Regions from separate parts of the Raoultella sp. genome, predicted to be linked through region 1. Evidence: riboswitches for the same ligand, from Rfam matches in the RefSeq annotation. Region 1 holds a riboswitch; each other region holds the start of a gene.
What was found. A riboswitch is a leader RNA that binds a small molecule or an ion and turns the genes downstream of it on or off. The one in region 1 is predicted to bind thiamine pyrophosphate.
Positions count from the first base shown of each region.

Region 1 (4,488 bases):
ACGCAGATAGGCCACTCCTTCCTGCAGCGCGACGAGGAATTTTTTGATTTTGGCCGCATGAATTTCATCGCGCCGGGCGACAATCACCAATTCGTCGTAAGCCGGAACGCCGAAATCTTCGACGTTCATTACCTGCGGTTTTTTACCCTGCAGCTTGAGCTCCAGCGCTTCAATATTACGATAGCCACCAATCACCGCATCAACCTGACCGGCCAGCAGGGCGCTGGTCAGCTGGAAATTGACGTTAATCAGCTTGATACTTTGTGGATCGATATGGGCATGTTGCGCCATCGTCGCCAGCGTAGCCTGCTCAATACCACTTACCGAATAGCCGACTTTTTTCCCTTTCAGGTCAGCGGGAGTTTTGATGCTTTTATCCAGGGCGATGACCGTGTTCAACGGCGAGTTAATCAATGTACCGACCCGCACCAGCGGCAGACCCTCATCAGCGAAAAAGTGCACCTGCGGCTGATAGGTGATAGCCAGATCTGCCTGGCCGGCTGCCACCAGACGCGGCGGCAGGGCCGGGTCCGACGGCGGTACGATCTTAACGTCCAGTCCTTGTGCTTTAAAGGCGCCAATTTGTTCCGCCACCATAATCGGCGCATGGTCCGGGTTAATGTACCAGTCCAGCACCAGGGTCAGCTTCTCGTTGGCCATCGCCTGTCCACTGAGAAGCGCGGTTAATGCGGCTGCGGTGAAAACGGGTTTACGCATGATGATTCCTTATTCCGGCATCCAGTTGATCAGCCGGTGTAATAGAGTATCCACTGCCAGCCATAGCAGAATGGTCAGCAGCACTAAAATAAACAGCGCCGCAAAGCAAACATCGGTTTGCATGCGCGCATTCGCATTGAGCATCACATAGCCCAGTCCTTCGGCGGACCCGACCCATTCACCGATGATCGCGCCGATCGGTGCCACGGCAGCGGCCATGCGCAGGCCGGAGCCGAGCGCTGGCAGGGCGGCCATTAAGCGAACATGTCGGAGCTGAGCTCCTGACGAGGCGCCCATCGTACGAGCCAGATCGAGGTAGTCGTGATTAACCCGTCGCAGGCCGTCAAAAAATGCTGACGTCACCGGAAAGAAAATCACCAGAACCGCCATCATCACTTTGGCGCTCATCCCGAAGCCAAACCACAGCACCAGCAGCGGGGCGAGGGCGAAAACCGGAATCGCCTGGCTGGTCAGCACCAGCGGCATCAGCCAGCGCTGTAGGCGCGGCGACATCACCATGCTCAGGGCCAACACCACGCCGAGCAGCACCCCGAGCGCCAGACCACTGAGGATTTCGCTCAAGGTGACCAGCGTGTGCCAGCCCAGCCAGTTGCGGTTATCCCATAGGGCGGCAGCCACCGCCGAGGGCGACGGCAGCAGAAACGCGGGGATGCCGCTGCGACTGAGCAGCCACCAAAACATCAGCAGGCCGCAGAACACCACACCGCCGCGAAAGAGTTTCCCTCTCATCCGTTGGCCCTCATCAGCTGTTGTAGCAGCTCGGCTTGTCCCATCAGCAGCGCCGGATCGTCCGGCGCCCGCGGCGGCGTTCCCGCCAGGTGATGGGAGTCATCAAGGCCACCGGGCGGCGGCGAGAGTACCAGCAGACGGTGGCTGAGCCGGCAGGCTTCCATCGGGTCATGGGTGATCAGCACCACGGTGCGCTGAGTCAGTAGTTCTGCCGCCAGCGTCTGGATACGCGTGCGGGTAAGGGTGTCCAGCGCGGAAAAAGGCTCATCCATTAAAACGATCGGCCGATCTTCATACAGCGTGCGCGCCAGCGCCGCCCGCTGACGCATGCCGCCGGAGAGCGAGGCCGGACGGTCATCGGCGCAGTGGCTGAGCCCCACCTGCTCTAATAATGTCGCGACCCGCTGGCGATCGACGCGCTCCCCGCGCAGACGGGCGCCAAGCGCAACGTTGTCGCGCACGCTCAGCCACGGATAGAGCAGATCTTTTTGCCCCATCCAGGCCAGACGATGACCTAACGGTCGCCCGTCGCTGGCCTGAACCTGACCGTGGGTAGGGGCGGCCAGCCCGGCGATAATCCGCAGCAGACTGGTTTTTCCGGCGCCGCTGGCGCCCAGCAGCGAAACCCACTCTCCAGCGGGAATATCAAACGACAGCCTGTCAAAAATGACCCGCGAGCCGAAGCGCAGACCTAATTCCCGCACCTCAATTGTCGGAATCTTCACTGGGCGACCGCCGCGGCATTCAGTCCCATCTGCCAGAAGTTGGCTTCCAGGCGGGTGGCGGTGGTGAAGATGGCGCTCAGCTCTGCGACGCGCGATTCGCCGCCACGCTGCTGCCAGACGCTCTCCAGCAGACCGATTGCCGTGGTGACGCCGTCGAGATAGCCCGCATCACCGTAGTTACGGATCCAGGATGCATAGGGGTTGTCGGTGAGCCGGGTGGCCGGGTCGTGGAGCAATCCGAGGCCGATTTCTGCATAGCCAGCCACGCAGGGCATCAGCGCAGCCAGCAGATCGAGCGCATCGCCGGAATGACCGATATCCAGCACGTAGCGGGTGTAGTTCACCGTTTCCAATGCTTCGCTTTCGCTGGCCATTGTCGCTTCGTCCAGCCCCCAGTCCGCGCAATAGCCGACGTGCAACGGTAGTTCGCCAAGAATCGCATTCATTGAAGCAGACGCGGCGCGCATCTCCGGGAGCGTGCGCAGTTTGCTGACCAACAGGGCGTAGCACCGGGCAAAGTGGATCAGGAACAGGTAGTCCTGAGTCAGGTAGCGTCGGAAGGCACGTTCTGGCAGGGTTCCCTCGGCAAGCTGGCGGAGAAAAGGATGGGCAACGTACTGTTGCCAGTCGCATCCCGCCTGCTGGCGCAGACGACCATAAATACCCTGGGTAAAGATCGGAAGAATCACAGGACCTCCTGATAGCGGGGAGATCCGGGTGTGCGGAAGTATGAACAGGTAATGGCGGTAAACTGGCAACATTGCCGACCCGTCCCTTCGCTGGCATGACCCAGATCAGGTTCAAAGGGTTCGGCTTACGCCATCTCAGCCCTCACGGGACACCCCTCGGTTGCGCCATGTTATACGGCATTCACTTTTTGATTACAATCCCGGCTGCGGGCGATTTCGCGCCTGGATATGTGACATTGTCACCTTTCATCACCGCTCAATACTCAGCAGCGGCAGAATTCTGCTGCTTAATTAGCTTTCGATGCCTTTTAACGGGTGATTTGTGCCGAATGAAAAGCATATTGAAAAATACTCTGCAACGGTGAACGCCGACCACGTAGCCCGGCTTCTGTCAGCGACAGCGCCGTTTTGCTTTCCCGTTACACTTTCGATAATCAAAAACGAACTATACTTGCGGCGTCTTCATCTCGTATCTGAACTTTCGACATCATTTCATTAGCTTACGCCATTGGACCAGAGTGGCGATGAGGGGGCGTTCAGAGACGTGGTGCCTGTTCGCTGGAGGGATGCATGTTATTAAAAGAGTTAATGATTTTTGATTTATTAAGTACGCCAGTCTGGGTGGTCCATCCTTTTAAAGAGGCTGTCGTCTACTGTAATCAGGCCTCCAGAATCCTTAGCGGAGAGAGGTCGCTGGATGAAATGCGCAAAGGCACGCTCTCCAGCTGTCCGCAGAGCACCCTACAGAATTATCTGTACTACTTCAAAAATACAGCTGAAGTATTCGAAGTATGGACAATTGAAACGACGGAGGGGCCGTCTCCGGTTTATTGTAAAACCAGCCTGATTAAATCAGAAGAATATGACACATTAATTCTTTTCGAAGCGGTCAAAATCCTGCAGCAAAATAACTCGTTTAAGGCGCTCCCCGCGCATCATTACAAACAGCGTAGTCATCGTTTTTTCTCGCGATTTTTTATGACCAGCTCCGCCCCGATGTTGTTGATAGACCCTGCGCAGGACGGACGAATTATTGATGCCAATATCGCCGCGCTGCGGTTTTATAACTATACGGCCGATGAGATGCGCACTCGCCATACCTGGCAAATCAATATCCTGGGAAGGGATGTGCTTCCCGTTATGCACAGCGTGGCAAGCATGCCCGGTGGCCACAAGCCGCTTAATTTTACCCATATTTTGTCTGATGGTTCTGTCCGCTATGTCCAGACTTATGCCGGGCCAGTGGTGCTGAACAATACCCGGTTGATGCTATGTATTATTCATGACATTACGGAAGAGGTGCATCTGAAGGAAGAACTTGAATTTGCGGCCACTCACGATCCTTTAACCGGATTACTTAATCGACGTGAGTTCTATCGCAATGTTGATTCCTCGTTATTTCATTCAGAAGGTTTTTGCCTGCTGCTGGTTGATGTCGATAATTTTAAAGCGATCAATGACAACTACGGACACCAAAAAGGCGATGAGGCGCTGGTGGCTATTTCCCGAATTCTTGAATCCGCCGCCAAAATTCAGGACAAGATCTATCGCTGGGGCGGAGAGGAGTTTTTATTATTTCTCCCGGGGGCGTCCATCGAGACGGCACT
Region 1 covers NZ_JBCNNS010000072.1:16,971-21,458, forward strand. The annotation lists gene ACZAHD_RS13850 (ABC transporter substrate-binding protein) at 1-717, opposite strand, end outside; gene ACZAHD_RS13855 (ABC transporter permease) at 727-1,467, opposite strand; gene ACZAHD_RS13860 (ABC transporter ATP-binding protein) at 1,464-2,192, opposite strand; gene ACZAHD_RS13865 (TenA family protein) at 2,189-2,881, opposite strand; TPP riboswitch at 2,947-3,048, opposite strand; gene ACZAHD_RS13870 (GGDEF domain-containing protein) at 3,452-4,488, shown strand, end outside.

Region 2 (4,488 bases), on a different contig from region 1:
ATTAATAAACAGTCGCGCATCGTGTTGGCGTCCCAGAGCAATGGCGGCGACCACATCGTCTTCCACTTCGCTGTCGCGTTTATCTTTGATGCGCAGTTGAATAGTACGAACGCCCGCAGTCAGCAAACGTTCAATCCACTCTACGCTATCGACGACCGGGTAGAGTCCTAAGCGGAAAGGGACGGATGGAAAATCGGGTTGATACATCAGGCTTGCTCCTTACGTAAATAGATCTCACCGCCAAGAGCGCGGAAGTCCTGGGATTTGTCGGCCATACCGGCTTCGATATGCTGTCGGGCGGCATAATCGCGGACTTCCTGGGTGATTTTCATTGAACAGAATTTAGGCCCGCACATGGAGCAGAAATGGGCGACTTTGCCGGACTCCTGCGGCAGCGTTTCATCGTGATAGGCGCGGGCGGTGAACGGGTCGAGCGCGAGGTTAAACTGGTCTTCCCAGCGGAATTCAAACCGCGCTTTGGACATGGCGTTATCGCGGATCTGTGCCCCAGGGTGCCCTTTGGCGAGGTCTGCGGCATGCGCGGCGATTTTGTAGGTGATCAATCCCTGTTTCACGTCCTCTTTATTGGGCAGGCCGAGATGCTCTTTCGGTGTGACGTAGCAGAGCATCGCGCAGCCGAACCAGCCGATCATCGCCGCGCCGATACCGGAGGTGAAGTGGTCATAGCCGGGAGCGATATCGGTGGTTAATGGCCCAAGAGTGTAGAACGGTGCTTCGTGGCAGTGGGTCAGCTCTTCGGTCATATTGCGGCGGATCATCTGCATGGGGACGTGGCCCGGTCCTTCAATCATGACCTGTACATCATATTCCCAGGCGATTTTGGTTAGCTCGCCCAGGGTATGCAGTTCGGCAAACTGGGCTTCGTCGTTGGCATCCTGAATCGAACCCGGGCGCAGGCCATCGCCTAAGGAGAGCGAGACATCATAGGCGGCGCAGATTGCGCAGATTTCACGGAAATGCTGATACAGGAAATTCTCCTGATGATGGGAAAGGCACCATTTCGCCATGATCGACCCGCCGCGGGAGACGATGCCGGTCAGCCGTCCGGCGGTCATCGGCACGTAGCGCAGCAGGACGCCGGCATGGATGGTGAAATAGTCAACGCCTTGCTCTGCCTGCTCCAGCAGCGTGTCGCGGAAGGCTTCCCAGGTGAGGTTTTCGGCGATACCGTTCACCTTCTCCAGCGCCTGGTAGATGGGGACGGTACCGATAGGGACCGGGCTATTGCGCAGGATCCACTCGCGGGTTTCGTGAATATAACGCCCGGTGGACAAATCCATGACCGTGTCAGCGCCCCAGCGCGTCGACCACACCAGTTTTTCCACCTCCTCTTCAATGGAAGAGGTAACCGCCGAGTTACCGATGTTGGCGTTGACCTTCACCAGAAAATTACGGCCGATAATCATCGGTTCCGACTCAGGATGGTTGATATTGGCTGGAATGATCGCGCGGCCGGCGGCGACTTCATCCCGGACGAACTCCGCGGAGATATTCTCCGGCAGGCGAGCGCCAAAACCTTCGCCCGGATGTTGGTGGCGCAGCACTTCGCCACGAATGCGTTCGCGACCCATATTTTCGCGAATGGCGATGAATTCCATCTCAGGGGTGACAATCCCCTGACGGGCATAGTGCAGCTGCGTCACGCATTTCCCGACGATGGCGCGCCTGGGCGTAAGCAGACCGGAAAAGCGCAGCGCGTTAAGACTATCATCCGCCAGCCGCTCTCTGGTATAGGCTGAGCTGCGATCGCTAAGCGTTTCGCAGTCGCGACGCGCATCAATCCACGGTTGACGCAGTTTCGCCAGACCCTGCTGAACGTTTATCGCGATGTGCGGATCGCCATAGGGGCCGGACGTGTCGTAGACCGGGATGGCTTCGTTTGCTTCATACTGAGGATGGTCTTTGCTGCCGCCGATAAGCGTCGGGCTAAGCTGAATTTCGCGCATCGGCACGCGAATATCTTCCTGCGAACCGCGGATATAGATGCGCTGCGAATTGGGAAATGCGGTGCCTTCCAGGGTGTCGATAAAGCGCTGGGCGCGTTCGCGTTGCTCTCGACGCGTAAGTGATGTTGTAGACATAGCTCATTCCAGTTAAACAGGATATGGCTTGCCAGACGACGGATGGAGTAACAGATGCGATCGGCCATGAAGAGGCAGATGCTAAACGCAGTTTACTCTTGTTCCCTTCGCAGGTATTAACCTGATCAGGTTCCGCGGATCCCGAATTAACGGTCTCAGCCTTTTCCAGTGTGGAAAATGGGCACTCCGACAAGATAACAACTCCCTCCGTAGAGGGAGAATGTCTGTAAATTACTCGCTAACGATTCACAACTCAAGCCGTCGGCGCGATATTGTCGCTGACGTTGTCTTGCAGGTTGCACGAAATGGCGAGGGCTATCAGCTTATCTTCCAGCGCAAAGCGGGCTTCCAGCGCTTCGCCGATATCGGACAGAGCCTGCTGGAACTCAAGATAATTATCGTGATCGATGGCGTTTTCGAGGCAGGAGTCGTAGTCATCCATAATTTGCTGGGTATTGGCTTCCAGCTGCGGATAGAGCCTGGTGGCCGCCAAAAGCGGCGTATCACCTTCCATTTCGCCAAGAATACGTTCATAAATACTAAAATGGCCGGAGGAGAGATAATCCACCAGGCTTTGGCAAAAGTTATCCAGCGCCTTTTCGTTAAGCCGCATAAAGGATTCTTTTGCCGGTTTCAGGCCAACCAGCTTGTAGTAAGCGACGAGCAAATGCTTACGTACATGCAGCCAGCGATCGACCAGTTCATTACTGCCTCCAACACGTTTCGTCAGGTTTTCCAGCTGGTTTAACATGGTTGACTCCGCAAGATTAAGAAAATAACGTTGCTCACCAAAATGTAAATATAATGTTAAAAGTGCCAGTAAAACGAAGGTAGTGCAATAGATATGGATCGTATTATTGAAAAATTAGATCGCGGCTGGTGGATCGTCAGTCACGAACAAAAATTATGGTTACCCGATGGGGAATTACCACATGGCGAAGCGGTAAATTTCAATCTTGTCGGCCAGCACGCGCTGCATATTGGCGAATGGCAAGGCGACGCGGTATGGATGGTGCGCCAGGATCGTCGGCATGATATGGGATCGTTGCGGCAGTTATTGGATCAGGATCCGGGACTGTTTCAGCTGGCGGGACGCGGGGTTCAGCTCGCCGAATTTTACCGCTCGCATCAATTTTGCGGTTACTGCGGGCATCCTATGCATCCCAGCAAAACCGAATGGGCGATGCTCTGCAACCACTGCCGCGAGCGTTATTACCCGCAAATCGCACCCTGCATGATCGTGGCGATTCGCCGGGACGACTCGATCTTGCTGGCACAGCACACCCGCCATCGTAATGGCGTACATACGGTGCTGGCTGGATTTGTCGAAGTGGGGGAGACCCTTGAGGAGGCGGTTGCCCGTGAGGTGATGGAAGAGTGCGGTCTGAAGGTGAAAAATCTGCGCTATGTGACCTCCCAGCCATGGCCGTTCCCGCAGTCGCTAATGACCGCATTTATGGCGGAATATGATAGCGGCGACATTGTGATCGACAAGAAAGAGCTGCTGCAGGCTGGCTGGTATCGCTATGACGATTTACCGCTGCTGCCGCCGCCGGGTACGGTAGCGCGCCGTCTGATAGAAGACACTGTGGCAATGTGTCGGGCTGACGAGGAATGACGTGATACAATAACGGCCTGACGCTTAAGGAACTGCAAAATGACCGAACTGAAGAACGATCGTTATCTGCGTGCGCTGCTGCGCCAACCCGTTGATGTGACCCCGGTGTGGATGATGCGCCAGGCGGGCCGCTATTTACCGGAGTACAAAGCCACTCGCGCCCAGGCGGGCGACTTTATGTCGCTGTGTAAAAACGCCGAGCTGGCCTGCGAAGTCACATTGCAGCCGATGCGCCGCTATGCGCTGGACGCGGCGATCCTCTTCTCGGACATTTTGACCATCCCGGACGCCATGGGGCTGGGGCTCTATTTCGAAACTGGTGAAGGCCCCCGTTTCACCTCGACGATTACCTGCAAGGCCGATGTCGACAAACTGCCGGTGCCCGATCCGGAAGATGAGCTCGGCTACGTGATGAATGCCGTGCGGACGATTCGCCGCGAACTAAAAGGCGAGGTTCCACTGATTGGCTTCTCCGGTAGCCCGTGGACGCTGGCGACCTATATGGTTGAAGGGGGGAGCAGCAAGGCCTTCACCGTGATCAAGAAAATGATGTATGCCGACCCGCAGGCGCTGCATGCGCTGCTCGAAAAGCTGGCCAAAAGCGTCACGCTGTACCTGAACGCTCAAATCAAAGCGGGTGCCCAGTCGGTGATGATTTTCGATACCTGGGGTGGCGTGCTGACTGGCCGCGATTATCAGCAGTTCTCACTATATTACATGCACAAAATCGTTGATGGCCTGCTGCGTGAAAATGAAGGCCGTCGCGTC
Region 2 covers NZ_JBCNNS010000079.1:7,702-12,189, forward strand. The annotation lists gene thiE (thiamine phosphate synthase) at 1-207, opposite strand, end outside; gene thiC (phosphomethylpyrimidine synthase ThiC) at 207-2,102, opposite strand; TPP riboswitch at 2,188-2,301, opposite strand; gene rsd (sigma D regulator) at 2,356-2,853, opposite strand; gene nudC (NAD(+) diphosphatase) at 2,947-3,720, shown strand; gene hemE (uroporphyrinogen decarboxylase) at 3,760-4,488, shown strand, end outside.
Region 2: linked by a shared signal. The riboswitch ahead of thiC (phosphomethylpyrimidine synthase ThiC) and the one ahead of ACZAHD_RS13865 (TenA family protein) in region 1 are both predicted to bind thiamine pyrophosphate.

Region 3 (4,488 bases), on a different contig from region 1:
GATCATATGATGATTAAACGTATCAGAATATGTCAGTCCGTCGTCGTTTCCTTGAGCGGAATAATATTACTTTTCGCTACTAGCGCGCAGGCTTTCGGCGACCGCCGCGTTGTTCAACCGCCACAGCTGTCGCAACCTGTTTGTACGACCCTCTCACCGGAAGCGCATCAGAGCAGCACCAGCGTACAGCACCGTCTGCAGCAGGCCCTGAACCAATGTCCCGCAGGTCAGGCCGTACGCCTGACCTCTGGTCCGCAGGGCAATACGTTCAAAAGTGGTCCGTTACAAATACCCTCTGGCGTATTTCTGCGACTTGATGCAGGGAGTGTGTTGCTCGCAGATAATGACCCCCGACGCTATGACACAGGACAGGGACATTGTGGAACCATCGACCAGAAAGGGGGCGGCTGCAGGGCTTTTATTTCTATGGTAAACAGCGTCGGCGGCGGGATTGAAGGGGAAGGGACGATTGACGGGCAGGGAGGAGAGCGAATAGCCGGTCAGAATGAAACATGGTGGGAAATGGCGCGCCGTGCCCAATCTGTTACCGGCGGCAGGCAGAACGCCCCGAGGTTAATTCAGATAGATGATGCGCATGATATTGTCATTTATGGCGTGCGCCTGCGTCATGCTCCAAACTTTCATATCGTTCTCAACCATGTCCAGGGGGCAACTCTGTGGGGCGTTATTATTGATACGCCTGCGACGGCAAGAAATACGGACGGAATAGACCCCGGCGCCTCGCAGGATGTCACCATTACTCACAGTTTCATTCGTACCGGTGATGACAATATTGCCATCAAAGCCGGAAGCGGGCCTTCACGACACCTGTCCATCACGGACAATCACTTCTATTCAGGGCACGGCATGTCTATCGGAAGTGAGGTGAATGCGGGCGTCAGCGACGTACTGGTACGTAACCTTACGCTTGACGGGACCACATCAGGATTGCGTATTAAAAGTGATGCCAGTCGTGGAGGGTTGGTCAGCGATATTCTGTATTCGCACATCTGTATGCGCAACACGCGCTGGCCCGTTTCGTTTGATACCCACTATTCACCTACAGCTTCCGGTACATCTCTCCCGGAATACCGGAATATTATACTGCGGGATGTCAATGCCAGCGGCGACCGGCCTGCCACGGTCATTCTGCGGGGGTATGACGCTTCACATCCTCTTATGGTCCGGATGGATGGCGTAACATTCAGCCCCGGCACCCAATGGGTAACAGAATTTGCCCGCTTAACATCTGGCGCAAACGGTATACAGCCCTCGCCACCAGCAACCATTAACCCTGTAGCCGCGCATTACTCACCGATTGACTGCTCTGAGCAATGGGTTCCTTTTCCGGCATAGTGGTATTGCCTTCTCACTCAGCGGGCAGGCGCATCTGATAAACCTCCGGCGATAGCGGAGGATATTGATGATCCCGGTTTAAAGAATCGCCTGGGACACAACCCGGGACACATGCAGGTTTTAACGCTTGTTTGTTGGACTTCCCGCTGGCATTATCCTCAGCAGGGATTAATGAGGAGCATTAATCGCAAGTATTTGATTTTGATTTAAATGACTCGGGGTGCCCTTCTTCGTGAAGGCTGAGAAAAACCCGTACCACCTGATCTGGATAATGCCAGCGTAGGGAAGTCAGAGACCAAAGGGTCGTTGCTTCTTCATCGCCTGGCTGGAGCAAACGATGCAAGCTGAGCCTCTCAATGCCGCGCATATTGCGCACCTGCAACATCTTTTTCGCCGTCATTCCCCCCTTGTTCACTGCATGACTAACGATGTGGTACAGACCTTTACTGCCAACGTCCTACTGGCGGTCGGCGCCTCGCCCGCGATGGTGATCGATCCGCAGGAAGCGAGCCAGTTTGCGGCGCTCGCGGATGCGCTGCTGATTAACGTCGGAACCTTAACCGTCGACCGTGCGCAGGCGATGCGCGCCGCGGCACTCAGCGCGCAAAATGCGGGCAAACCGTGGGCGCTGGATCCTGTGGCGGTCGGGGCGTTAACCCTGCGCAGCACGTTTTGTCATGAATTGCTGAGCCTGCAGCCGGCCGCCATTCGCGGCAACGCGTCCGAGATTATGGCGCTGGCCGGAATGAGTGCCGGCGGGCGCGGGGTCGATACCACTGATACTGCGGTGGCAGCTCTGCCCGCTGCACAGGCACTGGCACGGCAGATCAGTACCATTGTTGCCGTGACCGGCGAAGTGGATTACGTCACCGACGGCCAGCGTACGCGCGCGGTCACCGGCGGTAATCTGTTAATGACCCGGGTCGTGGGAACCGGTTGCGCGCTTTCGGCGGTGGTGGCAGCCAGTACCGCCATGCCCGGCGATCGCCTCGAAAACGTCGCCGCCGCCTGCGGCCTGATGAAACAGGCGGGCGGCGTGGCGGCGCGCGGCAGAGGACCGGGCAGTTTTACCCCGGCATTTCTTGACGCGCTGTACGGGGAGAACAAAGGATGAAACGCATTAATGCGCTGACTATCGCCGGTACCGACCCCAGCGGCGGCGCGGGGATCCAGGCCGATCTGAAAACCTTCTCTGCCCTGGGAGCCTATGGTTGTTCGGTTATCACCGCGCTGGTGGCGCAAAACACCCGCGGCGTGCAGTCGGTCTATCGCATCGACCCGGATTTTGTTGCCGCGCAACTGGATTCGGTATTCAGCGACGTTCGCATCGATACCACGAAAATTGGCATGCTGGCGGAAACGGATATCGTGGAAGCCGTGGCGGAGCGTTTAACACGCTATCAGATTGAGAACGTTGTCCTCGATACGGTGATGCTGGCGAAAAGCGGCGATCCGCTGCTCTCGGCTTCAGCGGTGGCGACGTTACGCACCCGCCTGCTGCCGCAGGTTTCGCTGATCACGCCGAATCTGCCGGAAGCAGCGGCGCTACTGGATGCACCGCACGCGAAAAATGAAAAAGAGATGCTGGAGCAGGGGCGGGCGCTGCTGGCGATGGGCTGCGGCGCGGTGCTGATGAAAGGCGGTCATCTCGACAACGCGGAAAGCCCGGACTGGCTGTTCACCCGCGATGGCGAGCAGCGCTTCACCACGCCGCGGATCCAGACTAAAAATACCCACGGAACCGGCTGTACGCTCTCCGCGGCGCTGGCGGCGCTGCGCCCACGCTATCGCGACTGGGGAGAGACGGTTGCCGAGGCGAAAAGCTGGCTTTCTGCGGCGCTGTCACAGGCGGATTCGCTGGAGGTAGGCCACGGTATCGGGCCGGTTCACCATTTCCACGCGTGGTGGTAAGCCTGATATACTGGCGTGAGGATTCTGCCAGGAAAAGATAAATGGAACAGGCGCATACCCGGTTAATTACCCAGCTTGTTGAACGAATTGCGGCGCCGAATAACGCGCCGCTCTATCTGAAGTTTGCCGACACGATCAAGGATGCCGTGCGCAGCGGCTGGCTGGAAAACGGCAATATTCTTCCCGGTGAACGCGATCTCAGCCAACTGACCGGCGTGTCGCGTATTACCGTACGCAAAGCGCTCCAGCTGCTGGAAGACGAAGGCGTGGTGACCCGTTCGCGGGGTTACGGGACACAGATCAACAATATCTTTGAATATTCGCTGAAAGAAGCGCGCGGTTTTACTCAGCAGGTGGTTTTACGCGGTAAGAAGCCGGATACGCTGTGGGTGCACAAACGCGTTGTCAAATGTCCGGAGGAGGTTGCCCGGCAACTGGCCATCGTGGCAGGCAGCGATGTGTTTATGCTCAAACGCATTCGCTATGTTGACGAGGACGCGGTTTCGCTGGAAGAGTCCTGGGTGCCTGCGCACCTGATCCATGACGTCGATGCGATCAGTGTCTCGCTGTACGACTACTTCCGCAGCCAGCAGATTCTGCCGCAGCGAACCCGCTCGCGCGTCAGCGCCCGGATGCCGGACGCCGAATTTCAGGCGCATATTAAAATGGACAGCGCCATCCCGGTGCTGGTGATCAAGCAGGTTGCCCTCGATCAGCACCAGCACCCCATCGAATACAGCATCAGCTACTGCCGCAGCGACCTATATGTTTTTGTGTGCGAAGAGTAGCGCTTCGCGGTCCGGGGCGCAATCTCCGCCCCGATGGCCCACGACCCAGGCTGCGACGGCATTACCCAGCGTAACCGCTTCCCCCAGGCTCCAGCCAGCGGCCAGCCCGGCAAGCGTACCGCCGGCATGGCTGTCTCCGGCACCGATCGTATCGACGATCTCGGTCGGGAAAGGGGCGGCGAGGCCGCTCTCCTGCGGACTGAAATACCAGGCGCCTTCTTTATCCAGACGCACAATCAACGGGGCGGCATATTTGTTCAGCCAGGCGGCGCCAAATTCGCTGACCCCGGGCGAAAATCCGTGGGCTTCGGCTGCGATGGCGGCCTCCTGGCGATTAACGGAAACCAGCGGCTTAAGAGCCATCAGGCGCGCCATCAGCGTCATGGGAATATCGGCAATCCGCGGACCAAAGTCGATAAAGGCGCTAACCTGT
Region 3 covers NZ_JBCNNS010000008.1:48,399-52,886, reverse strand. The annotation lists gene ACZAHD_RS02575 (glycoside hydrolase family 28 protein) at 7-1,356, shown strand; TPP riboswitch at 1,563-1,659, shown strand; gene thiM (hydroxyethylthiazole kinase) at 1,694-2,470, shown strand; gene thiD (bifunctional hydroxymethylpyrimidine kinase/phosphomethylpyrimidine kinase) at 2,467-3,267, shown strand; gene ACZAHD_RS02560 (GntR family transcriptional regulator) at 3,309-4,055, shown strand; gene ACZAHD_RS02555 (PfkB family carbohydrate kinase) at 4,029-4,488, opposite strand, start outside.
Region 3: linked by a shared signal. The riboswitch ahead of thiM (hydroxyethylthiazole kinase) and the one ahead of ACZAHD_RS13865 (TenA family protein) in region 1 are both predicted to bind thiamine pyrophosphate.